DNA from 3 places in the Arthrobacter sp. UYEF36 genome. Region 2 is predicted to be linked to each of the others. Evidence: riboswitches for the same ligand, from Rfam matches in the RefSeq annotation. Region 2 holds a riboswitch; each other region holds the start of a gene.
The links. A riboswitch is a leader RNA that binds a small molecule or an ion and turns the genes downstream of it on or off. The one in region 2 is predicted to bind S-adenosylmethionine.
Positions count from the first base shown of each region.

Region 1: another riboswitch for S-adenosylmethionine. It lies ahead of ABIB29_RS19235 (bifunctional o-acetylhomoserine/o-acetylserine sulfhydrylase); the one in region 2 lies ahead of ABIB29_RS14920 (DUF1737 domain-containing protein).
Region 3: another riboswitch for S-adenosylmethionine. It lies ahead of ABIB29_RS02790 (aminotransferase class V-fold PLP-dependent enzyme); the one in region 2 lies ahead of ABIB29_RS14920 (DUF1737 domain-containing protein).

Region 1 covers NZ_JBEPOX010000018.1:188-10,467, reverse strand. Annotated here, with positions in the region: gene gatB (Asp-tRNA(Asn)/Glu-tRNA(Gln) amidotransferase subunit GatB) at 1-437, shown strand, start outside; gene ABIB29_RS19275 (LysR family transcriptional regulator) at 441-1,349, opposite strand; gene tdh (L-threonine 3-dehydrogenase) at 1,511-2,557, shown strand; gene ABIB29_RS19265 (glycine C-acetyltransferase) at 2,609-3,817, shown strand; gene ABIB29_RS19260 (NAD(P)/FAD-dependent oxidoreductase) at 3,903-5,027, shown strand; gene hutI (imidazolonepropionase) at 5,039-6,244, shown strand; gene ABIB29_RS19250 (histidine phosphatase family protein) at 6,279-6,959, opposite strand; gene ABIB29_RS19245 (CPBP family intramembrane glutamic endopeptidase) at 7,024-7,806, shown strand; gene ABIB29_RS19240 (VOC family protein) at 7,993-8,631, opposite strand; SAM riboswitch class IV at 8,836-8,951, shown strand; gene ABIB29_RS19235 (bifunctional o-acetylhomoserine/o-acetylserine sulfhydrylase) at 9,016-10,280, shown strand, end outside.
Region 2 covers NZ_JBEPOX010000010.1:60,922-71,201, reverse strand. Annotated here, with positions in the region: gene ABIB29_RS14955 (SDR family oxidoreductase) at 1-802, opposite strand, end outside; gene ABIB29_RS14950 (MarR family winged helix-turn-helix transcriptional regulator) at 927-1,406, shown strand; gene ABIB29_RS14945 (S1C family serine protease) at 1,411-2,337, opposite strand; gene ABIB29_RS14940 (low molecular weight protein-tyrosine-phosphatase) at 2,489-3,070, shown strand; gene pabB (aminodeoxychorismate synthase component I) at 3,067-5,115, shown strand; gene cls (cardiolipin synthase) at 5,122-6,555, opposite strand; gene ABIB29_RS14925 (aminodeoxychorismate lyase) at 6,701-7,663, shown strand; SAM riboswitch class IV at 7,818-7,932, shown strand; gene ABIB29_RS14920 (DUF1737 domain-containing protein) at 8,031-8,258, shown strand; gene ABIB29_RS14915 (rhodanese-like domain-containing protein) at 8,255-8,674, shown strand; gene ABIB29_RS14910 (O-succinylhomoserine sulfhydrylase) at 8,675-9,883, shown strand; gene ABIB29_RS14905 (glutamate--cysteine ligase 2) at 9,906-10,280, opposite strand, start outside.
Region 3 covers NZ_JBEPOX010000001.1:580,197-590,476, reverse strand. Annotated here, with positions in the region: gene ABIB29_RS02815 (sigma-70 family RNA polymerase sigma factor) at 1-327, opposite strand, end outside; gene ABIB29_RS02810 (DoxX family protein) at 547-1,128, shown strand; gene aroA (3-phosphoshikimate 1-carboxyvinyltransferase) at 1,136-2,554, shown strand; gene rsgA (ribosome small subunit-dependent GTPase A) at 2,538-3,653, shown strand; gene hisN (histidinol-phosphatase) at 3,750-4,562, shown strand; SAM riboswitch class IV at 4,670-4,783, shown strand; gene ABIB29_RS02790 (aminotransferase class V-fold PLP-dependent enzyme) at 4,818-6,290, shown strand; gene ABIB29_RS02785 (class I SAM-dependent methyltransferase) at 6,396-7,154, shown strand; gene ABIB29_RS02780 (metal-dependent transcriptional regulator) at 7,191-7,904, shown strand; gene ABIB29_RS02775 (fluoride efflux transporter FluC) at 7,934-8,392, shown strand; gene ABIB29_RS02770 (fluoride efflux transporter FluC) at 8,389-8,763, shown strand; gene ABIB29_RS02765 (hypothetical protein) at 8,841-9,212, shown strand; gene ABIB29_RS02760 (hypothetical protein) at 9,261-9,395, shown strand; gene ABIB29_RS02755 (CatB-related O-acetyltransferase) at 9,516-10,280, opposite strand, start outside.

The DNA.
Region 1 (10,280 bases), on a different contig from region 2:
CCGCCGGCGCCACCGCCACGGTGGCCCGCAAATGGTGGATGGGCGAAATCGTCGGACGGGCCAAGATCGCCGACGTCGATCCCGGCCAGCTCGGCGTTGCACCGGCGACCATCGTGGAACTGAATGCGATGGTTGAAGACGGCAAGATCAACAACAAGATGGCCACCGAGGTCCTCGACGGCGTGCTCGCCGGCGAAGGCACCCCGGCGGAGATCGTGGCGAAGCGCGGCCTCGCTGTGGTCTCCGACGACGGACCCCTGCTCGAAGCCATCGACGCGGCCCTGGCCGCGCAGCCCGACGTCGCGGACAAGATCCGCGGCGGCAAGGTCCAGGCGATCGGCGCAATCGTCGGCGGCGTTATGAAGGCGACCCGCGGCCAGGCCGACGCCGGACGCGTCCGAGAGCTGATCCTGAAGCGCCTCGGCGTCGAAGGCTAAACCTTAGCCATCCACTAAATCGGTCATGATGGTCTGCAGTGCTTCGCAGACCATCATGACCGATGTGCGTTTAAGGTTCTCCGGGCGGGCCAGGATGTCGATCCGGCGCCGGGTGCTGATGCCCTCGAGCGGCCTCAGCACAATGTCCGGGTTCAGCACCGGCCGCGCCGTGAACCGGGGCAACAGCCCGATCACGCTCCCGGTCGCCACCAGCGCCGCCACCGTGGAGTAGTCGTTGATCCGGTGGACGATGTTCAGTTCCCGGCTCGAGACGGCCGCGACGGCGGAGAGCACGTCCGCCGGGGAGTAGCCGGTGCGGCTGGTCACCCAGGGCTCCCCGACGACGTCGTCCGCCGTGACCGCCCGCTGGCCTGCCAGCCGGTGCCCGGACGGCAGGGCGACGTCCAGCGGCTCGTGCGCGAGCGGAATCACCGCTACGCGTTCCCCGGGCCAGCGCGGGCTGTGGTCCATCCGGTGCGCGAGCACCAGATCATAGCGGGCCGTCAGCGCGGGGAAGTCCTGCTGGGCCACGTCCTCGTCGGAGAGCAGGATCCGCGGCTGCCCCGGCCCGGCCAGCAGCCGGGCGAGCGGGGCGAACAAGGCCTGCCCCGCGCTGTGGAACCCGCTGAGCGTCACCGCCGCCACCGGGGAGCCGTGGTAGGCGCCGATCGCCGTCCGTGCGTCCGCCATGGCGCTGACGACGGCGGCGCCGGCGTCCGCGAGGACCTGCCCGGCCTCGGTCAGGACCAGGTTCCGGCCCTCCTTGCGGGTCAGCGGCACCTGCACGGATTTCTGCAGGGCGGCCAGCTGCTGCGACACCGCCGAGGGCGTGACGAGCAGGGTTTCGGCGACGGCTTTTACACTTCCGAGGGCCCCGAGTTCGCGGAGCATCTCCAGCTGGTGGATTTCCATGCCGATCAGTCTATGCACAAGGAATAGCTAAATCGTCGATTGAGAAAATTCCGGTTGTGCTAACGCTTTGCAGCGGCTCTAATGGGGTGAGTTGTCCCACACCGGCTGTTCCACGCAGCGGATCCCCACGTGCCTGAGGAATGGCACAGTTAGGAAGGCCCATGAAGGCTCTCTACAAGGCCGGCGCCCACGCAGGATTCGAACTCGTGGACCGTCCAGAACCGGGAACCGGCCCGGGTGACGTCAAGATCCGCGTCATGACCACCGGCATCTGCGGCACCGACCTGCACATCCAGTCGTGGGACGCGTGGGCGCAGGGCATCATCAACGCCCCCCTGATCGCCGGCCACGAGTTCTACGGAGAGGTCGTCGGGACCGGCGAGGACGTCCTGGACGTCAAAGTCGGCGACCGCGTCTCCGGCGAGGGCCACATCGTCTGCGGCATCTGCCGCAACTGCCGCGCCGGCCGCAAGCAGATGTGCATCAACACCGTCAGCGTCGGCGTCCAGCGCGACGGCGCCTTCGCCGAGTACGTCGTGATCCCCGAAACCAACGTGTGGGTCCACCAGGACCCCTCCGTAACGCCGGAACTCGGCGCCATCTTCGACCCCTTTGGCAACGCCGTCCACACCGCGCTCAGCTTCCCCCTCGTCGGCGAGGACGTGCTGATCACCGGCGCCGGTCCCATCGGACTGATGGCGATCGCCGTCGCCCGCCACGCCGGCGCCCGCAAGATCGCCATCACCGACGTCTCTGCCCCGCGGCTGGAACTGGCCCGGGCCCTCGGCGTCGACCTCGCGATCGACGTCTCCAGGATGCGCGTCAAGGACGCCCAGCGCGAACTGGGCATGCGCGAGGGCTTCGACATCGGTATGGAAATGTCGGGACACCCCACGGCCCTGCCTGAGATGATCGACAACATGAACCACGGCGGCCGGATCGCGATGCTGGGACTGCCCAGCCAGTCGATCGACATCGACTGGGGCAAAGTGGTCACGCATATGCTGACCATGAAGGGCATCTACGGCCGCGAAATGTTCGAGACCTGGTACGCCATGAGCGCCATGCTGTCCTCCAACCCGGTCCTGCACGCCAACATCTCCGCCGTCGTGACGGACACCCTTCCCGCCACCGACTGGGAAAAAGGCTTCGAAATCGCCCGCGCCGGCGTGGGCGGCAAAGTGGTCCTCGACTGGACCTGCTTCTAAAACCCGCCGCCCGATCCGGCCCACCGACCCACCAGCTGAGGAGCACAACCCATGTATTCAGCCATCAAGGACCAGTTGCAGCACGAACTGGACGAGATCCGCAGCGCCGGCCTGTTCAAGACCGAGCGGCACATCGACTCGCCCCAGGCCAACCACATCAAAGCCGGGCAGATCGGCGAGGGAAGCGCGGACGTGCTGAACTTCTGCGCCAACAACTACCTGGGCCTCGCAGACCACCCGGAGATCATTGCCGCCGCCAAGACCGCGATGGACGACCGCGGCTTCGGCATGGCCAGCGTGCGCTTCATCTGCGGCACCCAGGACCTGCACCTGGCCCTGGAGGAACGCGTCTCGAAGTTCCTGGGCACCGAGGACACCATCCTGTTCTCCAGCTGCTTCGACGCCAACGGCGGCGTGTTCGAATCGCTCTTCGGCCCGGAAGACGCCGTCATCTCCGATGCCCTGAACCACGCGTCGATCATCGACGGCATCCGGCTCTGCAAGGCCCAGCGCTTCCGCTACGCCAACCAGGACATGGCGGACCTCGAATCCAAGCTGATCGAGGCCACGACGCAGGAGAACCCGGCCCGCCGCAAGATCATCGTCACGGACGGCGTCTTCTCGATGGACGGCTTCCTCGCCCCGCTGGAAGCGATCTGCGACCTCGCGGAAAAATACGACGCCATGGTCATGGTGGACGACTCCCACGCCGTCGGCTTTATGGGCGCCAGCGGTGCGGGCACCCCGGAACACGCCGGCGTCCCGGACCGCGTGGACATCTACACCGGCACCTTCGGCAAGGCCCTGGGCGGCGCCTCCGGCGGCTACGTCTCCGGCCGCCGCGAAGTCGTCGCGATGCTCCGCCAGAAGGCCCGCCCCTACCTGTTCTCCAACTCGCTGGCCCCGGCCATCGTCGCGGCGACGCTCAAGGCACTGGACCTCGTGGAGAGCTCCGGCGAACTGCGCAGCAAGCTCTTCGCCAACGCCGCGCTGTTCCGGAGCCGGATGTCCGAGGAGGGCTTCGAGCTGCTCCCGGGGGAGCACGCCATTGTTCCGGTCATGTTCGGCGACGCCGTGATGGCCGCCAAGGTGGCGGACGCCATGCTGCACCACGGCGTTTTCGTCACGGCGTTCAGCTACCCGGTGGTGCCCAAGGGCGCGGCCCGGATCCGCGTCCAGCTCTCCGCCGCGCACAGCGCCGACGACGTGGAGTCCTGCGTGCAGGCCTTCGTGCGCAGCCGCGCCGCCGTCGCCGGCTGAACAGGACTTCACCGGAAATAAGCAGAAACGGGGTTGCGGCGCCATAAACGGCGCCGCAACCGCTTCCGTCTGCAAGGATGGACCCATGTCAGCTAATTACGATGTCGTGATTGTCGGCGGCGGTATCGCCGGCCTGTCCCTTGCCTCAGCCCTGGCCGGAAAATGCAGCGTCGCGCTGGTGGAAGCCGAGCAGACGCTGGCGTACCACACCTCGGCCCGCTCAGCCCGGCAGCTGATCCCCAGCTACGGCCCGCCTGCGGTGCAGGAGCTCACCCTCCGCACCCTCGAACTGATCGCGGCCCAGGACGCGAACCGGCCGGAACCGGTGCTCTCACCGCGCAGCTTTCTGCTGATCGGCGACGACGCCACCGTCCGGGAGCAGGCCAGCGGCCACATGCGGCCGATCACCCACGCCGAAGCCCTGGAACTCTGCCCGGCCCTGCTCCCGGACTCCTTCTCCGCCGCCGGCCTGGACACCGGCTCCTTCGCCTGCAACGCGCCCCTGCTGCTCGAGGACCACCGCCGGCATGCCGAAGCCAACGGGGTGGACATCATCACCGGCGCCCGCGTCCACTCGGCCCAGCGCCTCGGCTCCGGCTGGCAACTCGGTGCCGGGCAGGAGGGCTTCCAGGCCGGCGTCGTCGTGAACGCCGCCGGCGCCTGGGCCGACGAGCTGGCCGTGCTCAGCGGCGTCGAGAAAGTCCAGCTGCAGCCGTACCGGCGCACCGCGGCGATCGTCGACGTCGAGCACCCCCTCCCGGAAGGCAGCCCCATGGTGGCCGCCGCAGACGACTCCTTCTACTTCCGCCGCGACGGGGAGCAGGTCCTGATCTCGCCTTCGGAACACGAACCGAGCGGACCCGAGGACGCGCAGCCGCACCCGGGGGACGTCGAGGCGCTCATCGCCCGGCTCAACGCCCTCACCACCCTCGGCATCCGCGGCGTCCGCCAGGTCTGGACGGGGTTGCGGACGGAAGCGGCCGACGGCGTCCCGGTCGTGGGGTTCGACGCCGAAGCCCCCGGATTCTTCTGGCTCGCCGGCCAGGGCGGCTACGGCTTCCAGACTTCCTCCGGCATCGCCGAACTGGCTGCCGGGCTGATCCTTGCCGGCCAGGGCACCGGCTCTGCCGCAGGCAGCAACACAGCCACGGGTCCGGCATCCCGGACAGCGGAGGCGCTGGCTGCGACGCGCTGGTCCATCCGGCGCTGAACAATGGACTCATGAGCACCCTGATCACCAACATCGCCGAGCTGATGACCCAGGACCCGGACCACCGGGTCCTGACGGGAGCGGCCGTGGTGATCGAGGGTGAACGGATCGCCTGGCTGGGGCAGGCGGCGGACGCGCCGGCCGCCGACATCTCAGTCGACGCCGGCGGCCGGGCCCTGCTGCCGGGCTGGGTCGATTCGCACACCCACCTGATCTTCGCCGGGGACCGGACCGCCGAGTTCGAGGCCCGGATGGCAGGGGAGAGCTACAGCGCCGGCGGGATCGCCGTGACCACCGGCGCCACCCGGAACACCAGCGACTTCGACCTCACCCGGCTCGCCCTGGGCCGGGTGGCCGAGGCCGTCTCGCAGGGCACCACCTACCTCGAAACCAAAACCGGCTACGGCCTGGACATCGACAACGAAGCCCGCAGCGCCCGGATCGCCTCCACTGTGGCGGACGAGGTCACCTACCTCGGCGCCCACCTTGTTCCGGCCGGCATGGACGCCGAGGAGTACACGGACCTGGTTTGCGGCGCCATGCTCTCCGCCGTCCGGCCGTTCGTGCGCTGGGCCGATGTCTTCTGCGAGCGGGGCGCCTTCACCGAGGACCAGTCCCGGCGCGTGCTCCAGGCCGGCCGGGACGCCGGGCTGGGCCTGCGGGTGCACGGCAACCAGCTCGGCGAAGGACCCGGCGTGCGGCTCGCGCTGGAATTCGGTGCGGCCAGCGTGGACCACGTGAACTACCTGTCCGCCGACGACCTCGACGCCCTCGCGGCCAGCTGGTCCGGCTGGGACGGGGCGGCTGGAGGACGGGGCACGGTGGCGACGTGCCTGCCGGCCTGCGATCTGTCCACCCGCCAGCCGCTGGCGCCGGGCCGGGAACTGCTCGACGCCGGCGTGCAGCTCGCCCTGGCCTCCAACTGCAACCCGGGCACCTCCTATACGAGCTCGATGGCGTTCTGCGTCACCACCGCCGTGCTCCAGATGGGCCTCAGCGTGCATGAGGCCGTGCGCGCCGCGACCTACGGCGGCGCACTGGCCCTCGGCCGGGAGTCCGGGAACGACGCCGACGGCGAACGCGCCGTCGGCTCCCTCGCCGTTGGCCACCGCGCGGACCTGCACCTGCTGAACGCGCCGTCCGCCACCCACCTGGCCTACCGGCCGGGCATGCCGCTGACCCACGCCGTCTGGCGCGCGGGGGTCCGCGCCCGCTAGGTGATCGCCCGGGTCCCGGAATAACCCCAGGCTGCTAGAAGAACATCGGCGGGGCGTCCAGCACCGTCTCATCGACACGCCGCGCCTCCCACTGGCTGAACGGCTTGTCCAGCTCGTACTTGCCCTTCCCGGTGCGGTACAGGGTGCGGACCTCGGCGTTGTCCGGATTGTTGAGGGACTCGAAATACTCCACGGACCAGTGGAACCAGCGCATGCAGAACAGCCGCATGGTGAGCCCGTGGGTGACGAACAGGGCGTTGGGGGCGTAGCTGGGTTTGGACCAGTGCCGGTACAGGGTCTCCATAAAGGAGGAGATCCGGTCGTAGACATCCGAGCCGGACTCGCCTTCCCGGAAGCGGTAGAAGAAGTGGCCGTAGGCGTTCCGGAGCTCCTTCTGGTCCTCGATCTCACCGGCGATCTGGAAGTTGGCCCAGTCCTGCTCCCGCAGCCGCGGCTCCTCGATCACCCGCTCGACCAGCGGGCCGAGGTTGAGCGCCTCGAGGGTCTGGTAGGCCCGCAGGTACGGGGAGACATATACACACACCGGACGGCCGTCCAGCAGCCGCCGGACCTGCTCGCCGGCAGCCCGGGCCTGTTCCACGCCGAGTTCGGTCAGCGGAATCCGGTAATCGGGCACCCGGTTGTAGATCGAGGTGTCGGCGTTGGCGGCGGACTGGCCGTGCCGGATCATGATGATTTTCCCGGGCGCACTCATAAACCCCAGCATAGGCGGCAACGCCGGCAAGGCAGGGCATGCCAAGACCGGGCAAGATAGGAACATGCTCGTTCCCGCCCGCCGCCGCCTGCGGTTAGAAGTCTGGATCGTCCTGGGACTGTCCCTGGGGCAGTCCGCCGTATACTCGGTCGTCCAGTTGCTGGACAAGCTGACCCGGGCGCCGCTGGCGGAGGGGACCTCCACCCTGAACCGTTCGCAAAGCAGCCGCGAATACTTCGATCTCACCTACCAGCTGCTGGATATCTTCTTCGCCCTGGTGCCGGTGGTCCTGGCACTCTATTTCCTCACCGACCACCGGACGTCCGGCCTGTCCGGCGGCAGCAGCCACGGCGTCACGGCGTTCCAGAAACTGGGGCTCAATTTCGCCCGCCCCGGCAGGGACCTGCTGCAGGGGTTCGCCTTGGCGGCGCTGATCGGCATCCCGTCGCTGGGACTTTACGCCGCGGGCCGGGCGCTGGGCATTACGACGGCGATCATCCCCAGTGCGCTGGACTCCTACTGGTGGACCGTGCCGGTACTGGTCCTCTCCGCGATCCGGCACGGGATCGTGGAGGAAGTGATCGTGGTGGGCTACCTGCTGGACCGGCTGGGCAAGTTCGGCTGGAGCCTGCCGCTGGCCATCTTCACCAGTTCCATGCTGCGCGGCAGCTACCACCTCTACCAGGGCTTCGGGCCGTTCATCGGCAACGCCATCATGGGCGTCATCTTCGCGCTGGTCTACACAAAAACGCGCCGCCTGATGCCGCTGGTGGTTGCCCACGCGGTGCTGGACATCGTGGCGTTCGTCGGTTTCAGCCTCTTCGGCCGGTCCATCGGGTTGGGCTGAGCGTCCACAAAGCAACGCGGGGTCACTTCGCGCCCATCCGGAGCCTCCGGACGGGCGCGAAGTGACCCCGCGTTGCCCTTAAAAGTCGGCAGACGCGGGCGGTGAGTTAAAAAGTTATCGGCCGCCATCGGTGGGTGACGTCATTGGCACCCGCTGATGGCGGCCGAAGTGTTGGGCGGTGAAGCGTCAGATGGTGACGGCTCCGGAGGCCGTCTCGAACGTGACGGAGAGGATGCCGGGCGTCCCACGGGGAGCGAGCCAGTTCACGGCCACGTCCTCCAGCGGCTTCTCGACCGGGACACCGAGCCATTCGGTGACACGCTCCGCCGAGCCGGCAATCGTGAGGGCGGACATCTTGACATTGCTCTCGTAGGCCTTCGACGGGTGGAGTTCCGGATCGCCTTCCCACTTGAGCATGTAGGGGACCTGGGGATCGGCGATGAGCCCGAGGATGCCGATCTGCTTCCAGACCAGTTCGCGGCCGTCGGGGAACTTGCGGTTGCCGTTGACGGCGGCGCGGCCGAGCCGTTCCTCGAACGGGGCGAGGTCGGCAACTTCGACGCACCAGCCCATCCAGCCGCCGCCTGCTTCGGAGCGGGCGCGGACGGCCTGGCCGAAAGGGGCCTTGTCGGACGCGGGGTGGTTCAGGACCTCCACGACCTCGAGATACTTGTGTCCCGCGAGCGGGATGATCATGTTGCGGGTCCCGAATCGGGGGTGTACTCCGCCCTTAACGGCTTCGACGCCGAGGGCAGACGCAATTCGTTCGGTGGTGGCAGCGAGGCCATCTTGTTCACAGGCGTAAGAGACGTGATCCATGCGCATGCCCTCATCTTGACACTTTGTGATCCGGCTCTCAGCTTAGGCTCTCCTAACCGTGGTGGGATGTCATTTTTGAGGGCTCCCGGCCGGGCGCGGCCCCGCGTCACGGCGGGGAAGTGGCCGGTCTTTTGCGCCCCGCCGCCCGCGTAACTTCATCTTCGTCACAAAGCTATCCACAGCCCGGAACCGGTTCCTAGACTGGGGTCAGGTCATGAGTGCCAGCGCACAGCCCCGGCTAGCTGGCCGGCAACCCTCGTCACGCGGTGGGGTGCCGCGGGTGAAGACCTGGCCGTCCGGCGCCCGCCGGAGGGCAAGCGCGGCGCCAGTGCAGACCCGGGCCGAGGGGCTCCGGGGCTGTCTGTGCCCGGTCCCCTAAGGAGTGTCCCGATGTCCAGTGCCTGGTCCTTCGAAACCCGCCAGATCCACGCCGGCCAGGAGCCGGACAGCGCCACCGGCGCCCGGTCGCTGCCGATCTACCAGACGACGTCGTTCGTCTTCCCCAGTGCCGAAAGTGCCGCCAACCGCTTCGCCCTCGCCGAACTCGCCCCCATCTACACCCGGATCGGCAACCCCACCCAGGACGCCGTGGAACAGCGGGTGGCCAGCCTGGAAGGCGGACTGGCGGCGCTGCTGCTGAGCTCCGGACAGGCCGCGGAGACCTTCGCCATCCTGAACGTTGCCGAGGCCGGCGACCATGTGGTGGCCAGCCCCAGCCTTTACGGCGGCACCTACAACCTGCTGGCGCACACGCTGAAAAAGTTCGGCATCTCCGTGACCTTCGTGGAGGACCCGGACAACCTGGCCCAGTGGCGCGACGCCGTGCAGCCCAACACCAAGTTGTTCTTTGGCGAAGTGGTCTCCAACCCGCGCCAGGACGTGCTGGATATCGAGGGAATCTCGCAGGTGGCCCATGAGGCCGGGGTCCCGCTGATCGTGGACAACACCCTCTCCACGCCGTACCTCATCCGGCCGATCGAATGGGGAGCGGACATCGTGGTGCACTCCGCCACCAAGTACCTCGGCGGCCACGGGACTGCCATCGCCGGCGTGATCGTGGACTCGGGGAACTTCGACTTCGGCCAGGACCCGGAACGCTTCCCCGGCTTCAACACCCCCGACCCCACCTACAACGGCCTGGTCTACGCACGGGACCTCGGCAAGGACGGCGCCCTTGGCGCCAACCTCTCCTACATCCTCAAGGCGCGCGTCCAGTTGCTGCGCGACCTCGGCTCGGCGGTGTCCCCGTTCAACGCCTTCCTCATCGCCCAGGGCCTCGAGACCCTGAGCCTGCGCGTGGAGCGGCACGTCGCCAACGCCACCAAGGTGGCGGAATGGCTCGAGGCCAGGGACGACGTCGAATCGGTCGCCTATGCCGGGCTGCCGTCCAGCCCCTGGTACGAGCGCGGCCGCAAGTACGGCCCGAAGGGGACCGGCGCCGTCGTCGCCTTCAACATCGCCGGGGGAGCGGAGGCCGGCAAGCGCTTCGTCGACGCCCTCGAACTGCACTCGCACGTGGCCAACATCGGCGACGTGCGCTCGCTGGTCATCCACCCGGCGTCGACCACCCACAGCCAGCTTTCCCCCGAACAGCAGACCGTCGCCGGCGTGAACCCGGGCCTGGTCCGGCTCTCCGTGGGCCTGGAGCACATCGA
Region 2 (10,280 bases):
GGTATTCGGTGGCGGCTGCCTCGGGATGGGTCCAGACCTGCAAGCGGTCGCCGCCGGCGCCGATCGCCTGGCCGGTGATTCCGGAGGCCGCGTCGGAGGCGAGGAACGCCACCAGCCCGGCGACGTCGTCAGCTGTGCCGAAGCCGAGGTCCTGGCGGAAGAAGGCCGGCATGGCCTCGCCGCGTTCGTCGGCTTCGACGGCCTTCTGGAAGTACGGGACGGTTTTAGTCATGGCGGTGGCTGCCACCGGGATGACAGCGTTGGCCGTGACGCCGGCCTTCTTCATCTCCAGCGCCCAGGTGCGGACCATGCCCACGATTCCGGCTTTGGCGGCAGCATAGTTGGTCTGGCCGAAGTTGCCGCGCTGGCCGGTCGGCGAGCCGATGGTGATGATGCGGCCGGGGATGCCGTGCTCCTTGAAGTAGCCGAAGGCCTCCCGGGCGCAGGTGAATGTGCCGCGCAGGTGGACGTTGATCACTGCGTCGAAGTCGTCGTCCGTCATCTTCAGCAGGCTCTTGTCCCGCAGGACGCCGGCGTTGGTGACCAGGATGTCCAGCCGGCCGAACTCCGTGACGGCTGCCTGGACGAGCTGCCTGGCAACCTCGGAGCTGCCCACCGGGGCGACGACGGCGGCGGCCCGGCCGCCGTCGGACTGGATGGTCCGGACCGCTTCGGCGGCGACGGCGGCGTCCACATCATTGACGACGACCGCGGCGCCCTGACGGGCCAGCTCCCGGGCGTAGGCCCGGCCGAGGCCCCGGCCGCTTCCCGTGACGATTGCTACTTTTCCTGACAGACTCATTGCCGCTCCTTTGCTAGCTGCCTTGTGCATCCGGCCCTGCGGCGTGGGATGCTGTTCTGTATCCATGAAATTATGGATAGTTGAAAAAGTCAATGATTTATTTCTTGGACTATTGGAGTTGGATATGGCCACCGATGTTGATGATGCGCCGGGCACCGAACCGGCAGAGAAACTTGTGGCGGCCCCCATCAGCCAGGACGCCGGTTTCCTGCTGGCCAAACTGCATGCCGCCGGCTCGGTCCTGAACAACCGCGCGCTGGCCGGGTTCGGCCTCAAGGAGCGTTCCTACTCGGTCCTGGCCCTGGCCAACAGCGATCTGGAGCCCACGCAGCGGGAAATGGCCGAATTCCTCAGCCTGGATCCCAGCCAGATCGTCGCCTTGATCGATGAGCTGGAGAAGCGCGGGCTCGTGATGCGCGCGCCCGGGAAACAGGACCGGCGCGCAAAGATTGTTTCGGCCACGGCAGAGGGGTCTTCAGTGTTCCGGCAGGCCGAGGCCGCCGCCCGGGAGGCTGAATCGGCAGCACTGGCCGGCCTGAGCGACGCTGAGGTCGGCGAGCTGAAGGGGCTGCTCCGCAAGGCGCTCTGGAACCGGGGCGCCTAGGTTCCTAGCCACCCGCGCGAAGGCTCGGGAGCAGCGCTTTCACCGTGTCCGCCGCGATGGCGAAGCTGATCCCGTTCACCGTCGTCTGCGAGGTGGGTGTGGCCACCATGGTGTTGACGCCGATCACGTGCCCGCCGCTGTCGATCAAGGGTCCGCCGGAGTCGCCGGAGCTGATCGGGGCGTCGGTCTGGAGCAGGTTTGTCAGTCTGCAGGTGGTGCCGAGGCCGGTATCCGCGACGGACGTCCGTCCGGTCGCTGAGATGATCCCGGTGGTGACGCTCGGACCGCCGTCCAGGCCCAGCGCATAGCCGATGGCTATGACAGGGTCACCGGGCACCGTGGATCGGGAGTCCCCGAGCTCCAGCACGGGCAGGTTCTTCACGCCACTGACCTTCAACAGCGCCAGGTCGTTTCCGCAGTCCGAGCCAACGATCCGTGCCGGGTGTTGGCCCCCGCCGTGGAACGTCACGGTCACGGCCGAGGCTCCGCTGACCACGCCGGTGACAAGGTGCGCGTTCGTAATGACCTCACCGGTGCTGCCAATGACAATCCCGGTCCCCTGCGCCATCACCCGGCCGCCGCCGCTGGGGTCCAGCAGGGGGTTGGACGGGCTCGTCGTGGCTTTCACGGACACCACGGCGGGAAGCGCGGCGGCCAGCAGAGCCTTGATGTCCACGGGGTGATCGGACACCGCGCCGTTCGCGGAGATGTACCGGTTCACGATGGTCTCGGCGCCCCAGCCGGTGGCACGCGCCACGAGCAATGCGGCCCCCGCCCCCACGAGCGCGGTCACCATCAGCATCGCCAGCAGCGGGAAGAAACCGAACACGTACCGCCGGGTCCGCAACACAGTGTCCGGGGCTTCCGCCGAACGAGGCGCCGCCGCAGTTACCGCAGAAACCGGAGGTGGCACATTTGTTCCCAGCGTCATGGGGACATGCTCCCCCGTCCGCACCTGGACGGGTAGGGGCAAAGGCCCCGCCGCACTCATCGTGACAGCATGAGATACCAGTGTGACAAAATCTGTAATATCCGATGCCCGGAAACTAGCCAAGCGGACCCGCATCCTTCATGCTTGCACTATGACCCCAACGTCGAGCCAGTACCGGATCATCGCGGTCTGCACCGGAAACATCTGCCGGTCCCCGATGGCCGAGCTGATGCTGGCGGAGGCCATCGCCGCCGAAGGCCTGTCCGGCGCCGTCGTGGACTCGGCCGGGACCACGGCCTATGAGGTGGGCCGCCCGATTGACCCGCGGGCCGCCCGCAAGCTCAACGCCCACAGCATCTCTTCGGACCGTCACGTGGCCCGCGAATGGGAGGCGGACTGGTTCCGGCACCGCGAACTCATCCTGGCCCTGGATGTGGACCATTTCGGCTGGCTGCAGCAGACGGCACCGGACCGCGAGTCGCTGTCCAAGATCCGCATGCTGCGCAGCTTTGACCCGGCCGTCGCGGGCAAGGACCCCCTGGACCAGGGCATCGAAGACCCCTGGTACGGCGGGCACGCGGACTTCGACCTGACCTGGAACCTGATCCACGCCGCGCTTCCCGGGATCGTGGCGCACGTCCGGGCCGAGCTCGCCCGGCGTCGACGGCCGGACGGGCAACAACCCGGCAGTGATCAACCCAATGCAGGGCAGCCGGTACGCTCTATTTCATGAGTCCCGCACCCGTCATCATCGCCATCGACGGACGATCCGGCGCAGGCAAGACCACCCTGTCGATCGAACTGGCGGCACGGCTCCGCGAGCACCACAAGGTTTCCCTCTTCCATCTTGAGGACATCTACCCCGGCTGGAACGGCCTCGCGGCAGGCATTGAACGCTATGTCTCGACTGTCCTGGCCCCGCTGCACCGCGGCGATCCGGCCGAATGGGTCAGCTGGGACTGGAACGCGCACTACGACGGCGACACCCGCACCACCCAGCCCGCCGAAATTGTCCTGGTGGAGGGGGTAGGGGCCGCCGCGGAGGCCGCCCGTCCTTTCCTGGCCGCGGCCATCTGGGCGGATTCGCCCGAACATGACCGGCGCAGCAGGGCCCTGGCCCGCGACGGTGAAAGCTACGAACCCTACTGGGATGAGTGGGCCGCCCAGGAGCAGGCCTGGCTTTCCAAGGACGACGTTCCCGCCCACGCCGATATTCGGGTGCTCAACCTTGCTGACGGCGCCGCTCCCGCGGAAGTGCTGCAGGCCCTCCAATACCTGCCGGCGCTGGCCCCGGCGCTCCTCCCCGAAGTGGGTGCCCGCCGCGGCCTCGAGCTCCGGGCCGAACGGATCGACGCCGTGCCGGACCCGGCCCGGCTGTTCGAATCCCTCTTCGGCCGCTCAGCCAACGCCGTCTGGCTCGACTCGTCCCTCGCGCCGGACGCCAGCGCCGCGGCGGAACGCAGCCGCTTCAGCATCCTGGCGGACGACGGCGGCCCGTTCGGCCAGTCGGTCCGGCACAACTCGGGCACCACCCGGGTGAGCGTCGGTAACGCCAGCGTCAGGACCGAGGGGCCGTTCTTCCGCTGGCTCGACGGGGTCTGGGGCCGCAGTGACCTCCGCGCCCCGGATGACTACCCCTGCGATTTCACCCTGGGCTGGCTGGGCTACCTCGGCTACGAACTCAAACGTGAGACCGGCGGCAGCGACGTCTCGGCCGAATCCCCCGACGCCAGCCTGCTCTTTGCCGGCCGCGCGGTGGTGCTGGACCATGTTGAAGGCACGGTCTGGCTGCTGGCCCTGGACACCGCGGACGCCGGCGACTGGCTGGAGGCCGCCCACGCGGCCACCGCGGCAGCATCCGTGCCGGCGGGAGCCGGCGGCAGCGGCGCCGTCGAGCCATCCGCCCCCGGCCATGCCCCGGACTTCGCCGCCCGGGATTCGGAAGCCGCCTATAAATCCAAAATCACCCTGGCCCAGCACGAGATCGCCGAAGGCAACACGTACGAGGTCTGCCTGACCACCGCCCTGGCAGCGGAACTGCCGGCCGGCTTCCTGGACCCGCGGCAGGCCTACCTGGCGCTGCGCCGCAGGAATCCCGCCCCGTTCGCGAGCTACCTGCGGTTCGGGGACCTCACCGTGGCGAGCACCTCGCCGGAGCGTTTCCTGCGGATCACGGCCGACGGCGGGATGCGCGCGGAGCCGATCAAGGGCACCCGGCACCGGGACGCGGACCCCGCACGGGACGCGCTGCTGCGCCACGACCTGGAGTCCTCCCCGAAGGACCGCGCCGAGAACATCATGATTGTGGACCTGCTACGCAACGACCTCAGCCATTTCGCGGTGCCCGGTTCGGTGTCGGTCAGCCGGCTCTGCGCGATCGAAAGCTACGCCACGGTCCACCAGATGGTGAGCACCATCGATGCCCGGCTCAAGCCCGGGATGCCCCGGGCCGAAGCCGTCGCGGCCTGCTTCCCGGCCGGTTCCATGACCGGCGCCCCCAAGGTCAGCACCATGGCCATCCTGGACCGGCTCGAAGGCGCTCCCCGGGGGGTGTACTCCGGCGCGATCGGCTATTTTTCGCTCAACGGCGCGACCGACCTGGCGGTCGCGATCCGCACCCTCGTCCTCACCGAGCAGGCAGGGGGCGGCACCGGGCTCAGCCTCGGCGTCGGCGGGGCGATCACCGCCGATTCCTCGCCGCAGGAGGAGTACGAGGAGATCCGCACCAAAGCCTTCGGGGTGCTCTCGGCGCTCGGCGCGGAGTTCCCGCCCGGCTGATGCCGGTTACTGCAAGGTCGCCGTCAGCCGGGCGACGTTGTCCACGTATTTGACCCCCATCGGCCGCTTCATCCAGTCCTGGAGCGTCAACTCGCGCGAAATGTCCCGGTACGTGTCCTCGACGGCGCTGATCCGCTGCACGATGTCCTCACCCAGAAGCATCACCGAGACCTCAAGGTTCAGCGAGAAGGAGCGCATATCCATGTTGCTGGAGCCCAGCACGGCCACCTCGTTGTCGATGGTGAAGTGCTTGGCGTGCAGCACGAACGGGGCCTTGTACAGGTAAATCCGCACCCCGGCTTCCAGCAGCGCCTCATAGTAGGACTGCTGGGCGTGGTGGACCAGGAACTGGTCGCCCTTTTCGGAGACGAAGAGTTCGACGTCGACCCCGCGCTGCGCCGCCGTCGTCACCGCATACAGCAGCGAATCATCGGGGACGAAGTACGGGCTGCAGATCGAGATCTTGCGCTGCGCCGAGTAAATCAGCGTGTTGAAGAGCCGCAGGTTGTTTTCAGTGATGAAGCCGGGGCCGCTGGGCACCACCTGGGCGGTGACGTTCCCGGCGTGCAGTTCGGGCCGGTGCGCGAGCTGGCCCTCGAGGGATTCGTCGGTTTCACTGAGCCAGTCGGTGGCGAAGACGACGTTCAGCGTGGTGACGATCGGTCCGCGCAGGCAGGCCATCAGCTCGACCCACTCGCGGCCGATCTTGCGGTGCCGGGAGTTGTTGTAGGAGGGCTCGATCAGGTTCTGCGACCCGGTAAAGGCGATCTCACCGTCGATCACCATGATCTTGCGGTGGTTGCGCAGGTCCGGCCGCCGCCATTGCCCGTGCACGGGCCGCAGCGGAAGCATGGGCCGCCAGCGGATCTTGCTGGCCTTGAGCCGGGCGATCAGCTTGCTGTAGCCCTGGATGCGCAGGGTCCCCAGGTGGTCGAACAGGACGCGGACTTCGACACCGCGTTCGGCCGCCGCCTCCATCTCGGTCAACAGCTCATCCGTGACGTGGTCCGAGCTCAGGATGTAGAACTCGGCGTTGACGAACGACTTCGCCTCCCGGACGGCAGCCGCCATCGCCTTGATCGAGTCCGGGTAGCCGGGCAGGAGCTCCACGTGGTTGCCGTCCACCATCGGCAGCGAGCCCAGCGTCTTGTTCAGTTCCGCCGCCGAGGACACCCATTCCGGGCCCTCGTAGCGGCTTTCCACCATCGCCAGATCGGAGGCCCCGGCGCGTACCCGGGTGTTCACGGCGTCCTGTTGCGCCCGGCGCTTGCGGGAGAGCCGGAAGTTGCCGAAGAGCAGGAAGAGGACCAGGCCGACGGCCGGAACGAAGAAGATGATCAGGAGCCAGGCCATAGCCGTAGTGGGACGGCGGTTTCCGGGGATGATGCCGAGGGCCAGGACCCGGATGGCGAGGTCAACCACGGTCAGGATCAAAATCATCCAGGACGGGAGAGTTTCCGTCAGGGAAAATGGCCACAACACAGACGAACCCCTCAAGTTCCAGACCCGCGGGACAGTTCCGGAACGGGCAACGGTCAAATCCTATCCCGCAGCCCGCCGCAGTGAGCCGCACTAAGCTGAAGCCATGACTTCTCCTGCTGCCGCTCCCGCCCCTGTCCCGGTGCTGGTCTTCCTGGATCCGGCATTCGACGGCGGCCGGCTGGCCGATGCCACCCGGCCGCAGCTGATGGCGACGGACCAGGGCGCCACCCGCGGCGACGGGGTTTTCGAGTCGCTGCTTGCGGTGGGCGGGCAGCCCCGCAAGCTCCAGGCGCACCTGGACCGGCTGGCCGGGTCGGCCCGGCTGCTGGAGCTGGACATCCCGGCGGAGGAAACCTGGCGCCGGGCCATCGCGACGGCGATCGGCGAATTCCGGCGCCAGCACGTGCCGGGCGCCGGGACCGTCGAGGACGACGAGCTTGTGGTCAAGCTCCTCGTGACCCGCGGCGTCGAAGGCGCGGGCACGCCCACCTGCTGGGTCCAGGCCTCCGCCCCCGGGTCCGCCGGGAGGCGCCAGCGCGAGACCGGCGTCGACGTCATCCTGCTGGACCGCGGCTACGACAGCGACATCGGGGAACGGGCCCCGTGGCTGCTCATGGGCGCCAAGACTCTGTCCTACGCCGTCAACATGGCCGCGCTCCGCTACGCGCATGCCCAGGGTGCGGACGACGTTATTTTCACCTCCGCGGACGGCCGTGTGCTGGAGGGTCCGACGTCGACCGTGTTGCTCGCGCACCTGGAGACCTCCGACGACGGCGCCGGCGGGGTCCGCACCGTCCGGCGGCTGATCACGCCCCAGCTGGACAGCGGGATCCTGCCCGGCACGTCGCAGGGTGCCCTGTTCATCGCGGCCAAGGCCGCCGGCTGGGAGCTGGGCTACGGCCCGCTGGAGCCCCGCGACCTGTACGACGCCGACGCCGTCTGGCTGATCTCCAGCATCCGGCTGCTGGCGCCCGTCAACCGCATCGACGGCAAGGAAATCGGCACCCCCGAGCTGCGCCGGCAACTCACCGCAGAGCTCAACGCGCTCTACGCCACGATCGAGTAGTCCTCCCCGCCTCCAAAGCAACGCGGGGTCACCTAGCGCCCATGCGGGGCCGCCGGATGGGCCGTATCTGACCCCGCGTTGCTGGGAGGAGCGTTACTTAACATGACGACGGCGGCGGTGCGGGCCGGCGTCGCAGGTGTTACGTTTTTTGGTGAGTAATGAGAACCGGCGCCAAGCCCTGACTGGCCGGTCGGCAACCCTCCCTTTCGCGGCGGGGTGCCTCAGGTGAATACTCGGCATATCGACCATTCGAGCTGCAAGCGTGAAAGAAAGAAGGAGATCCGTCGTGCCTGACGCGTCCGCCCCCGCTGTCCCCGGGACAGCACCCGCCCCGTCCCCCGCAGTCCCCGGTGCCGCCGAGGAAAAACTGGCCTACCGCCTGTTCACCGGCCCCGATGACCGCGCCTTCTGCGAGCGCGTCTCGGCCGCCCTCGCCGAGGGCTACGTGCTGCACGGCAGCGCGACCGCCACCTTCAACGGCAGCAGCGTCATCGTGGCGCAGGCCGTCGTGCTGCCGGCGGCGATCGCCAGCGCCGATGCCGCCGTCGCCAACGCCGTGGATGACCTTGAGTTCGACGGCGGGGGCCACGCGTGAGCTACGCCGGGGACCTCAGCCCGCAGGAGGCCTGGGCCAAGCTGGAGGACGGCGCCATCCTGGTGGACGTCCGCACCGAGGGCGAATGGGCCCACATCGGCATCCCCGACACCGCGTCCGCGGGCAGCAAGCGGAACGACCCGCTCTTCATCCAGTGGAACCTGGCCGGCGGCATCCCCAATTCGCAGTTCGTTGAGCAGCTGAAACTGCAGGCTCCCGGGGGCGAAGGCACCGAGCTGGTCTTCCTTTGCCGTTCGGGCGCCCGGTCCGTTGCCGCGGCGATTGCCGCGACGGACGCCGGTTTCGTCTCCTACAACGTTCTTGAGGGCTTCGAAGGCGAACCGGACCGCCACGGCGAGCGGACTGTCAACGGCTGGAAGAACCGCGGCCTGCCCACCAACCTCGGAGAGCACTAAGTGACCTTCAACCCTGATGCCGCCGGCTGGAGCGCCGACACCCAGGCCGTCCGCGGCGGACTCGACCGCACCGGCTTCCAGGAAACGTCCGAACCGGTCTTCCTGAACTCCGGCTTCGTCTACGAATCCGCAGCCGCCGCGGAGCGCGCCTTCACCGGCGAGGACGAGCGCTTCGTTTACTCCCGCTACGGCAACCCCTCGGTGGCCACTTTCCAGGAACGGCTCCGGCTGCTCGAAGGCACCGAGGCCTGCTTCGCGACCGCCTCAGGCATGTCCGCGGTCTTCACTGCCCTCGGCGCCCTGCTGGCCGCCGGCGACCGGGTGGTCGCGGCCCGTTCGCTGTTCGGATCCTGCTTCGTGATCCTCAACGAAATCCTTCCCCGCTGGGGCGTCGAGACGGTCTTCGTGGACGGCCCGGACCTGGAGCAGTGGCGGTCGGCGCTGTCGGAGCCCACGACGGCGGTCTTCTTCGAGTCGCCGTCGAACCCGATGCAGGAAATCGTGGACATCGCCGCCGTGAGCGGGCTGGCGCACGCCGCCGGGGCGACGGTCGTCGTGGACAATGTCTTCGCCACCCCCCTGCTGCAGCGCTGCGGGGAGCTCGGCGCCGATGTGATCGTGTATTCCGGAACCAAACACATCGACGGCCAGGGCCGGGTGCTCGGCGGGGCGATCCTGGGCACCAAGGAATTCATCGAGGGCCCGGTCAAGCAGCTCATGCGCCACACCGGCCCGGCGCTCTCCGCCTTCAACGCCTGGGTGCTGACCAAGGGGCTGGAGACCATGTCCCTGCGGGTGAACCACTCCTCCGCCTCCGCGCTGCGGCTGGCCGAATGGCTGGAACAGCAGCCCGCGGTCAGCTGGGTCAAGTACCCGCTGCTGCCGTCCCATCCGCAGTACGATCTGGCTGCCCGGCAGATGAAAGCCGGCGGCACCGTTCTGACCTTCGAACTCTCCCCGTCCGCCGGTCGTTCGGCGAAAGAGGCCGCGTTCGCTCTGCTGGATGCGCTGCGGATTATCGACATCTCCAACAACCTGGGCGATTCGAAGTCCCTGATCACCCACCCGGCCACCACAACGCACCGCGCCATGGGGCCCGGGGGGCGGGCGGCGATCGGGCTCAGTGACGGTGTGGTGCGCCTCTCAGTGGGCCTTGAGGACCTTGAGGACCTGACCCGCGACCTCGGCCAGGCGCTCAAGCAGGTCTAAGACTGTTCCGGCCCGCGGTGGGTCAGCCGCGGCGGACCCACCGCAGGGATGAGTCCTCGTCCACAGGGTCCCCGGTGACAGTTCCCCGCGTCGTCACCTCGACCGCACGTTCGACGACAGCGGCCAGGCCGCCTGCGTGGTAAGGCTCCCGCTGCAGCTGCGACCCGGTGCCCTCCGCCAGGATCCGGCCGACGCCCGCCCGCACCAGCTCCAGCTCGCCCTGTTCCGCCAGCACCGGTGCGACGAAATCCACCAGTGCGTGGACCACCTCCGCGGCCGGGGCCGGGGTGAAGGTCCCAAAGTCCAGCAGCTGCCCGCGCAGTCCGCAGTTGCTGGCCTGCCAGGCCGCCATCCGCAACAGCAGCGTCGGCACCGGGGCGGGATCGACGCCGTCGTT
Region 3 (10,280 bases), on a different contig from region 2:
CACGTCCAGGGCCTGCCCGTCCACGATCGTCTCCCGGGCGGCAGCATCCTGCACGGCAGCTGTCGCCGCGCCGTCTGCCCCTGGTGCCTCAGTCCCTGCGGCGGAGCCGGACGCGGGCGCCGTTCCAGTTTCCGGGGCAGGTTCGGGGATTGCGCCGGCGGGGCCGGCAGCAGGTGACTTCGCGGGCGTGGCGCCGTTTCCGGCGACCTCGTGCATGGCCGCAACGGCCGGATCCATGGTGCTCATTGCGTCCCAGTCTACTGTCACGTTGCGGCGGGCGCCCGGAGCCGCCGAAACTGCCGGGCTGGTTCGTTCCTGCAGGGCCATCGTCCACAATTCCGCCGGGTCTGCCGCCACATGGGCGTCCTTCACCAGAATCAAATCTCCGCCTTCCCGCTCATCTTCAGGTCATCGTCCAGCCGCACAACGGCGGCCGGGATCTTTCATTCACAACCCCGCCCGGCGGGCAAATATTCCGCAAAAGTGCAAGACTAGAACCGGTTCCCCCGCATCGATTCCGCGGTTCGTTCATCCAGGAGGAAATTCATGTCCTTTGTCCGCTTTCTCGCCCGGCCCATGCTCGCCTCCAGTTTCGTCCTTGCAGGCATGGACAAGCTCAAGAACGCGGATGATACGGCCACGCAGCTCTCACCCCTGCTGCGCCGTGCGGCTGAATCCCTGCCGTTCCAGACCAACGAAAAGGTGCTGGCCCGCGTTATCGGCGGAACCCAGGTCGGAGCAGGCGTGCTCTTCGCGCTGGGCAAGTCAGCGCGCCTCGCCGCCACGGTCCTTGCCGTCATCTCCGCACTCAACGGCTACGTTGAATGGCGCAGCGCCGACATCACCTCCAAGGAGGGCCGCGACGCCCGCCGCAAGCAGCTGCTCAAGAACGTCTCGCTGACCGGAGGCGTGCTGCTGGCTGCCGTCGACACGAACGGCCGGCCCAGCCTGGCCTGGCGGGCCGAGCACCTCGCCGCGGACGCCAAGAAGAATGCCGGCCACTTCGCCGCCGACGTCAAGAAGTCCACCGGCCACCTCGCCACCGACGTCAAGAAGACCACCAACAAGCAGCTGAAGAAGGCCGACAAAGCCGTGCGCAAAGCTGTAGACCACACCGTCGGAGCCTAAAGCAGCAATGACAGGCACCACCCCCACCGCAGCTGCCCCCTCCGTCCCCGCCGCGGGCGCACCGCTCTGGCGGGCGCCGTTCGCCGAACAGCCGCTCGACGCAACGGTTACCGTTCCGGGATCCAAATCCCTGACCAACCGCTACCTTGTGCTGGCCGCCCTCGCCGATGGACCCTCGCGGTTGCGGGCCCCGCTGCATTCCCGGGACTCCGCGCTCATGATCGAGGCACTGCGGCAACTCGGGGCCACCATCACGGAGGTTCCGGGGGACGGCGACTTTGGTCCCGACCTGGCCATCACGCCCATCAGCCAGGACGCCGCCGGGTCCCCGACCGGCATCGACTGCGGACTGGCCGGGACGGTCATGAGGTTCGTCCCGCCCGTCGCGGCTCTGCGCCGGGGAGTGACACTGTTCGACGGCGATCCGCACGCGCGCAACCGCCCGATGGGGCCGATCATCGAGGCGCTCACCGGGCTGGGCGTCGCCGTCACCGCGCCCGACGGCGGTCCCGCCTCCTCGCTGCCGTTCGCCGTCGCCGGTACCGGCGACGTGCGGGGCGGCCACCTCGTCATCGATGCCAGCGCTTCCTCGCAGTTTGTGTCCGCGCTGCTCCTGACCGGTGCCCGCTTCACCGAGGGACTGCACCTTGAGCATCAGAACCAGGACCACGCCGGGAAGCCCGTCCCCAGCCTGGACCACATCAACATGACAGTTGCCGTACTCCGCGGAGCCGGGGTCGCCGTGGACGATTCCCGCCCGAACCACTGGATTGTCTCCCCCGGGCCCATCCGCGCCTTTGACCTCAGGATCGAACAGGACCTCTCCAACGCGGGCCCATTCCTGGCGGCGGCCCTCGCCACCCGCGGCACAGTCCGCATCCCCAACTGGCCGGCCGAGACCACCCAGGTCGGCGATCTGTGGCGCAGTATCCTCACGACGATGGGGGCCACGGTGACGCTCACGGACGGCACCCTGGCCGTCACCGGCGGCCCGGAGATCAAGGGAGCGGACTTCGACGAGACCAGCGAACTCGCCCCCACAGTCGCAGCACTGTGCGCCCTGGCCAGCGGACCCTCCCGGCTGAGCGGCATCGCGCATCTCCGCGGGCACGAAACAGACCGGCTGGCCGCTCTCGTCGCAGAGATCAACCGCCTGGGCGGCGACGCCGAGGAGACCTCCGACGGCCTCATCATCCGGCCCGCACCGCTGCACGGCGGTGTCGTCCACAGCTACGCCGACCACCGTATGGCCACCGCAGGCGCCATCCTGGGCCTGGCCGTTCCCGGCATCGAAGTCGAGGACATTGCGACCACCGCCAAGACGATGCCGGACTTCCCGCAGTTGTGGGAGTCCATGCTCGCCCAGGGCACCGCCGGAAGCGCAGCCCCCGCAAAGAAGGACGCCTCCGGTGGCACGCAGCACTGACTCCTGGGACGAATCCGACGTCCGGATCCGCCCCAACAAAAAGGGCACCCGGCCCCGCACCAAGGACCGGCCCGCCTACGACGACGCCGTCACGGGGCGGATCATCACCGTTGACCGCGGACGGTACACGGCCGTCGTCGCCGAAGGCACCCCCGAAGAACGAAAGATCATCGCAGCCCGGGCCCGGGAACTGCGCCGCAACCCCGTCGTCGCTGGCGACTTCGTCTCCCTCGTCGGGGACGTCAGTGGCGAATCCGACACCCTGGCCCGGCTGGTCAAGATCCAGGACCGCAGGACCCTGCTGCGGCGCAGCGCCGACGACACGGACCCGATCGAGCGCGCCGTCGTCGCCAATGCCGACACGCTGGTGATTGTGGTGGCGGCCGCCAATCCGGAGCCCCGGACCGGGTTCATCGACCGGGCCCTCGTGGCCGCGTACGACGCCGGAATCGAGCCGTTGCTGCTCGTCACCAAGGCCGACGTCAAGGATCCCGCGGAACTCCTCTCCAACTACCAGCACCTTGCCTTCCCGGTGATCATCTCCAAGACGGCGGACTCCGCCGCCTCCGGCATCGATGCCCGCTCGGACGACGGGCTTTCCGCCCGGCTGGACAAGGACGCCGTCTCCCAGCTGCGCGCCCACCTCGACGGGAAGGTCACCGTCATGCTGGGCCACTCCGGGGTGGGCAAGTCCACCATGGTCAACGCACTGACCGGCGCGGAGCGCGCCACCGGCGGCGTCAACGCCGTGACCGGGCGGGGCCGCCACACCTCCTCCTCCGCGCTGGCCCTCAAAGTCAACGATGCGCCGCCGGGCAGCTGGATCATCGACACCCCCGGCATCCGCTCCTTTGGCCTGGCCCACGTGGACCCCGACCGGATCCTGCGCTCCTTCCCGGATCTCGAGCCCGGCACCGACGACTGCGAGCGGGGCTGCAAGCACGATTCCAGCGCCGTCAACTGCGGGGTGGACGCCTGGGTGGCCGCCGGCCATGCCGGCGAGTCCGGCCCCGCCCGGCTCGCCTCGCTCCGCCGCCTGCTGGGCACCGACCCGCGGATGGAAGCCCAGGACGTCAAGGAACTGGGCACCGTCTCCTAGCTCCCCGGCCGTCAGCCGCCCCGTGCCCGGCCGCATCCGGCGGCGCAGGCCCGTGGCCTCCCGCCCCGCAGCCCGCTTTGGCGGTAGTTTGGAACCATGAGTCAACCCGCTTCGAGCTACAACGATGACCTGCGCCTTGCCCATGTACTGGCAGATTCCGTAGATTCCCAGACCATGAGCCGCTTCAAGGCACTCGACCTTCGGATTGAGACGAAGCCGGACCTGACGCCGGTAACCGACGCCGACAAATCGGTCGAGGAGGCCATCCGCGGCCAACTCTCCCGCTCCCGTCCGCGCGACGCCGTCCTCGGCGAGGAGTTTGGCAGTTCCGGCCATGGCTCCCGCCGGTGGATCATCGACCCGATTGACGGGACCAAGAACTTCGTCCGCGGCGTGCCGGTCTGGGCCACGCTGATTGCCCTCGTCGACGAGGGCGAGCCGGTCGTCGGCGTCGTCAGCGCCCCGGCGCTGGGCAAGCGCTGGTGGGCCGCCAAGGGCGCCGGCGCCTATATGGGCCGTTCGCTGGCTGCCGCCACCCGGCTGAAAGTCTCCAACGTCTCCAAGCTCTCGGACGCCTCCCTGTCCTATTCCAGCCTGGGCGGCTGGAAGCAGCGCGGCAACCTCGACGAGTTCCTTGACCTCACCGAGAAGGTCTGGCGCACCCGCGCGTACGGCGACTTCTGGTCCTACTGCCTCGTGGCCGAAGGTGCCGTCGACATCGCCAGCGAGCCCGAACTGAACCTCTACGACATGGCCGCGCTGGTCCCGATCGTCACGGAGGCCGGGGGACGCTTCACCTCCCTCGAAGGCGAAGACGGCCCGTTCGGCGGCAACGCCCTCGCCACCAACTCCATCCTGCACTCGGAGGTTCTCAAGCGCCTCAACCCGGGCCTGGACGACCTGCTCTAGACTTTTCCGGCGGCGTTCTGCAGTTTCCGGCGGCATCGCGTAACAAAGCACTTCACATTCATGCCCCGCCTTTTCTGCGGCGGCAGGCATGTCCTAGGCTCGGAGCAGGTCACGAGTGCCAGCGCTAAACCCCGGTTTGCTGGCCGGCAACCCTCCATTCGCGGTGGGGTGCCCCGGGTGACGACCTGGCCGGTCCGGAACGGACCCGGCAAGCGCGGATCCCCGGTGTGTGGGGTCCTTTTCGAGCGAGGTCCCATGACGACTGCCACCATTCCTGCCACCCCTGACTTTCAGACCGGCGCCAGCCCGGCCCGTCCCGATGCGCGGTTCGCCGTTGCCCGACGGCCGCTGGCCGCCGTGACCGGCGCCGAGATCCAGGCACCGCTCATCCAAGGCGGCCACGTCCGCTACGCCAACCTGGACTACGGCGCCTCGGCCCCTGCCCTGTCCGTGGTCTCGGCCTACCTCAACGAGATCCTGCCTTACTACGCCAGCGTCCACCGCGGCGCCGGCTACGCCTCGCAGATCAGCACCTCGGTCTACGAGAACGCCCGCACCATTGTCCGGGAATTCGTGGGCGGCCGGCCGGACGATGCGGTGATCTTCACCCGGAACACCACCGATTCCCTGAACCTGCTGGCCGGCTGCCTGCCCGCCGTCGACGGTGTGCACACCGGCGAGGTGCTGTACCTCGACATCGAGCACCACGCCAACCTGCTGCCGTGGCAGCGCGTCCCGCACCGCAGCGTCATCGCTGCCCCCACCCTCGCCGCCACGCTGGAACTGCTCCGCGCGGAACTCGCCCACGGCGGCGTCAGCCTGCTCGCCGTGACCGGCGCCTCCAACGTCACCGGCGAGATCCTGCCGATCCGGGCCCTGGCCGCCCTGGCCCACGACTACGGCGCCAGGATCGTCGTGGACGCCGCCCAGCTGGCACCCCACCGGCGGATCGACATCGCCGCGGACGACGTCGACTACCTCGCCTTCTCCGGGCACAAGCTCTACGCACCGTTCGGCGCCGGGGTTCTGATCGGCCGGCCCGACTGGCTCGACGCCGGCACCCCGCATCTGGCCGGCGGCGGAGCCGTGCAGGACGCCAGGATTGACAGCGTCAGCTGGACCACCGGCCCGGCCCGGCATGAAGGCGGCTCCCCCAACGTCCTCGGCGCCGCGGCCCTGGCCCGGGCCACCCAGGTGATCGCCGATCTGGACGTGGACCAGTGGCACGCGCACGAAAACGCCATCCGGTCCTTCCTCGTCGAGGGCCTTAGCCGGATTGACGGTGTGACGGTCCACCAAATCTTCTCGGACAGTGCCTCCTTCGGCTCTCCGGCGGGCGCCGGGCCGGGCAACGCCGCCGGTACCGGCACCGGCACGATCGGCGTCGTCAACTTCTCGGTGGAAGGCTACGACGCGGGACTGGTTGCTGCGTACCTGTCGGCCGAACACGGCATCGGGCTGCGCGACGGCCGCTTCTGCGCGCACCCACTGCTCCGGCGGCTCGGGCTCCCTTCGGGCTCGCTGCGGGCCAGTTTCGGTGTGGGGTCCCGGCTGGAGGACGCCCAGCGCCTTCTCGCCGCCCTCCAGGAACTGCGCCGGACCGGCCTCGGCTGGGACTATGTCGTGGACGCCGGACGCTGGGTGCCGTCCAACGACACCCGCAGCTACCCGCACTGGGCCCCCAACACGCCCGGCACCGCCGGCGCTGCCCCCTGCACGCAGGACTGACAGCTCCCCCGCCGGGGAGTCCGCTGTCCCGGCCGGGAATCACCGACCCTGCCGCGTGCGGTAAATTCGAAAGGTACCATCCGGACCTGCCGAAGGAGATCGCACGTGGCACGCGGCGGACCCAAACTGCATCAGGAACGGCGCCAGGAGCTGGGGCAGAGTTTCCAGGACGGCGGGGAACAATATGAACGCGTCCGTCCCGGGTACCCCGACGACTCGGCTGACTGGCTGGTCCCCCGGGGCGCCAGGGACGCCGCGGACCTCGGCGCCGGAACCGGGAAGTTCACCGCGCTGCTGGCCGTGCGCGGCCTGCACACGGTCGCGGTGGACCCGTCCGCCGACATGCTGGAACAGCTGCGCCGGACGCTTCCGGGCGTCACCGCCGTCGAGGGTACCGCCGAGCACACCGGGCTGCCCGCGGGGGCGTTCGACCTCGTCACCGTCGCCCAGGCCTGGCACTGGTGCGATCCGCTCCTGGCCAGCACGGAGATCGCACGGATCCTCCGCCCCCACGGGGTGCTGGGGCTGATCTGGAACCAGCTGGACACGTCCGTTCCCTGGGTGCACCGCCTCTCGCGCATCATGCACGCCGGCGATGTGCACAAACCGCACTTCACACCGCCCCTTGGCCCGGAATTCACGGGACTGGAGAGCCACCTCACCCGCTGGGAAGATCCGGTGCGGACCGCCGACATCATGGAGCTGACGAAGTCCCGCAGCTACTACCTGGCCGCCAGCGAAACGACCCGGGCCAAGGTCCTGGGCAACCTCGACTGGTACCTGCACGGGCACCTTGGCCACCACCCCGGCGAAGTCCTTCCGCTCCCCTACCTGACGCAGAGCTGGCGGGCCGTCCGGGCCTGACCGTCTCCGGCGCCGCCTGACGGTAGGCTGGAAACTGTGAAGACCAGTCTGCCCTCCTCCTCGATCGAGGACTACGTCAAGGTCATCTACTCCTTTACGGAGTGGCAGGACAAGCCCATCACCTCCACCCAGCTGGCCCAACGGCTCGGCGTCGCCAACTCCTCGGTCTCCGAAATGGTGCGCAAGCTCAAGGACCAGGGCCTCGTGGACCACCAGCCCTACAGTGCCATCACGCTGACGGCCGACGGCGTCCGGCTGGCGTTGTCCATGGTCCGGCGGCACCGGCTCATCGAAACCTTCCTGGTCCGTGAGCTCGGCTATCGCTGGGACGAGGTCCACGACGAGGCCGAGCTCCTGGAGCACGCCGTCTCGGACACTTTTATCGACCGGATGGCAGCAAAGCTCGGGAACCCGGTGCGGGACCCGCACGGCGATCCGATCCCGGCCGCGGACGGTTCCGTCCTGATGCCCGCTGCCCACCGGATGAGCGATCTCGATGACGGGCACAAGGGCCGGATCACCCGCATCAGCGACGAGAACCCTGAATTGCTGCGCTACCTTTCCGCCGAGGCGATTGATCTGGACGCGGAGGTGGAGGTCGTGGGCCGCAAGCCGTTCGGCGGCGCCCTGGTGGTGCGGATCGGATCCGGTGCGGCCCGGCACGAGTTCGACCTCGCCGAGGAAGTCGCCTCCGCCCTCTGGGTCCACAGCGAGTCCGGCCATCCCGGCTGCAGCCTCAAGCGGCCCTGAATGAGAGATGCGCTGACCGGAGCCGCGGCATGAAGCGCGCAGCGAAGTTTCCCGCAGCGGCGGTTGCTTCGGCACGTCCCGGGGTGCCGGGCTGGCGTGCGTGGGCGGCCGTCGCCGTCGGCGGGCTGATCGGCACGGAACTGCGCTACGGTGCCGGGCTCGTGTTCCCCGAGACAGCGGGCTCCATCCCCTGGACCACTCTGGTGATCAACGTCGTCGGCAGCTTTGTCCTCGCGGCCCTCACCACGGTCTGGATCGCCCGGCCGAAGACCGCCTTCTGGCTGCGCGCCGGGCTCGGCCCCGGACTGCTGGGTTCCTTCACCACCTTTTCGGCCGTGGTGTTCGCCATCGACCAGCAGTTCCGTGGCGGCTTCCATGCCAGCTGGCTGGCCTACCTGGGCCTGTCACTGGTCCTGGGCCTCGGCGCCGCGGCCGGCGGCTGGAAAACGGGCAAGGCGCTGGCCGACCTGAGCGGCGGAGCCTCATGATCACCGCCATGCTGGTGGGAGTCTTCGGCGTCGCCGGCGCCCTGTTGCGCTTCGGCGTCGACTCCTGGTTTGCGCACCACCCGGGGCGCCATCCGCACTGGCCCTGGGCGACCCTCACCGTCAACGTGGCCGGCTCCTTCATCATCGGCGCCGCCCTGGGGATCACGGGCCAGCTGGGGCTCGGGGCCGAGTGGCAGTCCGGCCTCTCCGCGGGGCTCGCCGGAGGTCTCACCACCTTCAGTTCCTGGACCACCGCCACGGTGCGGCTGGTCAGCGAGACGCGCTACCGCGCCGCCGCCCTCAACGTTGCCGCGAATCTGGTCGCCGGACTTGCGGCGGCAGCCCTCGGCCTGGCCCTCACAGGGCTGTGACTCACGGGGCTGTGACGAGCCTTACTCCGGCGTCCTGACGGCGATTCGGGGACCGTCCCATCCCGTATCGTTGAAGGATGGTTACCCGACGTGAAGCAGCCCAGATCCTCGACATTCCGCTGGAAATGGCCCACCGTCACGGCATCCCGCCCCGGCTGACCGACGCCGAGCTCGGCGACCTCCTGGACAATCCGCCGGCCTGGCTCGTGCAGTCCAAGGCCAACCGCACCGGCAAGCGCCCCATCTGGGTCCAGCTGACCTGCGCGGTGTGCGGGTTCTCCGAGGCGGCCCGGCCGAAGAAGTGGTGGCCGGACTTCACCTACGTGTGCTGCGCCCACCACGCTCCGTCCGAGATCCCCGGTGCGGCTGCCGGGCTGGTCCGCAGCGAGTATGAGGGTGTGGGCAGCCGCTTCGTCGGCATCGTAGACGTTGCGGTGCCCGAGGCGTAACTTAATACCAGGGGGCATCCCGGCCCCCTGCTGTTAGGGAGCGCCCACATGCCTGACAAGACCCCGCACCGGAGCACGGCAAAGAAGCCGGTGAAAACCATCAAGGAAAAACGGGCTGAGAAGAAGTCCAAGAACGTCGCGGAAACGCACGCGGACCCTGTTGCCCACATCAAAAAGCGCTGAGCACGGCCGCCAGCCGGGCCGTGCAGGCAAAACAAGAGGCCGGAAGCTGACGCTTCCGGCCTCTTGTGTGGAACGCTGCTTCCTAGCCCCAGGGTTCGTTCCCGGCGTGACTCCGAGCAGCTAGGACAACGCGGGCAAGGTGACCTCAGCGAACTGGTAGGGGCTGAGGTCCCCCGCATCGATGCCTTCCAGCAGTTCCGTGAAGTCTGTTCCAAGCGAGTGGAATACCTGACGCGGATCGTAACTCCACCAACGGCTGCACAGCAGTCGTTCAATGGTGGCTTCGTCGAAACGGTATTTGATGACCTGAGCGGGGTTGCCGCCTACGATCGCGTAGGGGGGAACGTCCCTGGTGACGGTGCTGTTCGTCGCGACAACTGCGCCCGTCCCGATTTTGATTCCCATCGCCAGGGTGACGTTAGAGCCAATCCAGACGTCATTTCCGATGCGGGGGTATGGCTTGTCCGGTGTGGTCGAGTATCCGGCCGCATGCTCCGTGATCGCTTCGGTGACGAACTCGCGGAAGAGGTGGTTTCCGGGGCGGAATGTGAGAGCGGAAGTGGTCAGTAGCTCGAGCGGGTGGCTTGAATCGATGAACCGGAGGCCGCCGGAGATGGAGCAGTATCGTCCGACGCTCGCACCGTCAGGCAGCCCGGAGTACGAGTAGGTGAACGCACCGACGGAAGCCAACCCGGATGCGCGCCGTCCGCCGATCATGGGCATGTACGCGCCTCCGTAGAGCCCGACATTCTGCTCGATGACGACTTCGCTAAACAACGTAATCTCGGCGCCCTCAGTGAGCCAGCCGTATGTTCCGCCCTTCGGCGCCGGGCTGTCGCGCCGGAGAAGAATCGTCTTATCGAAGAGTTCCGCTGTGAGTTCGGG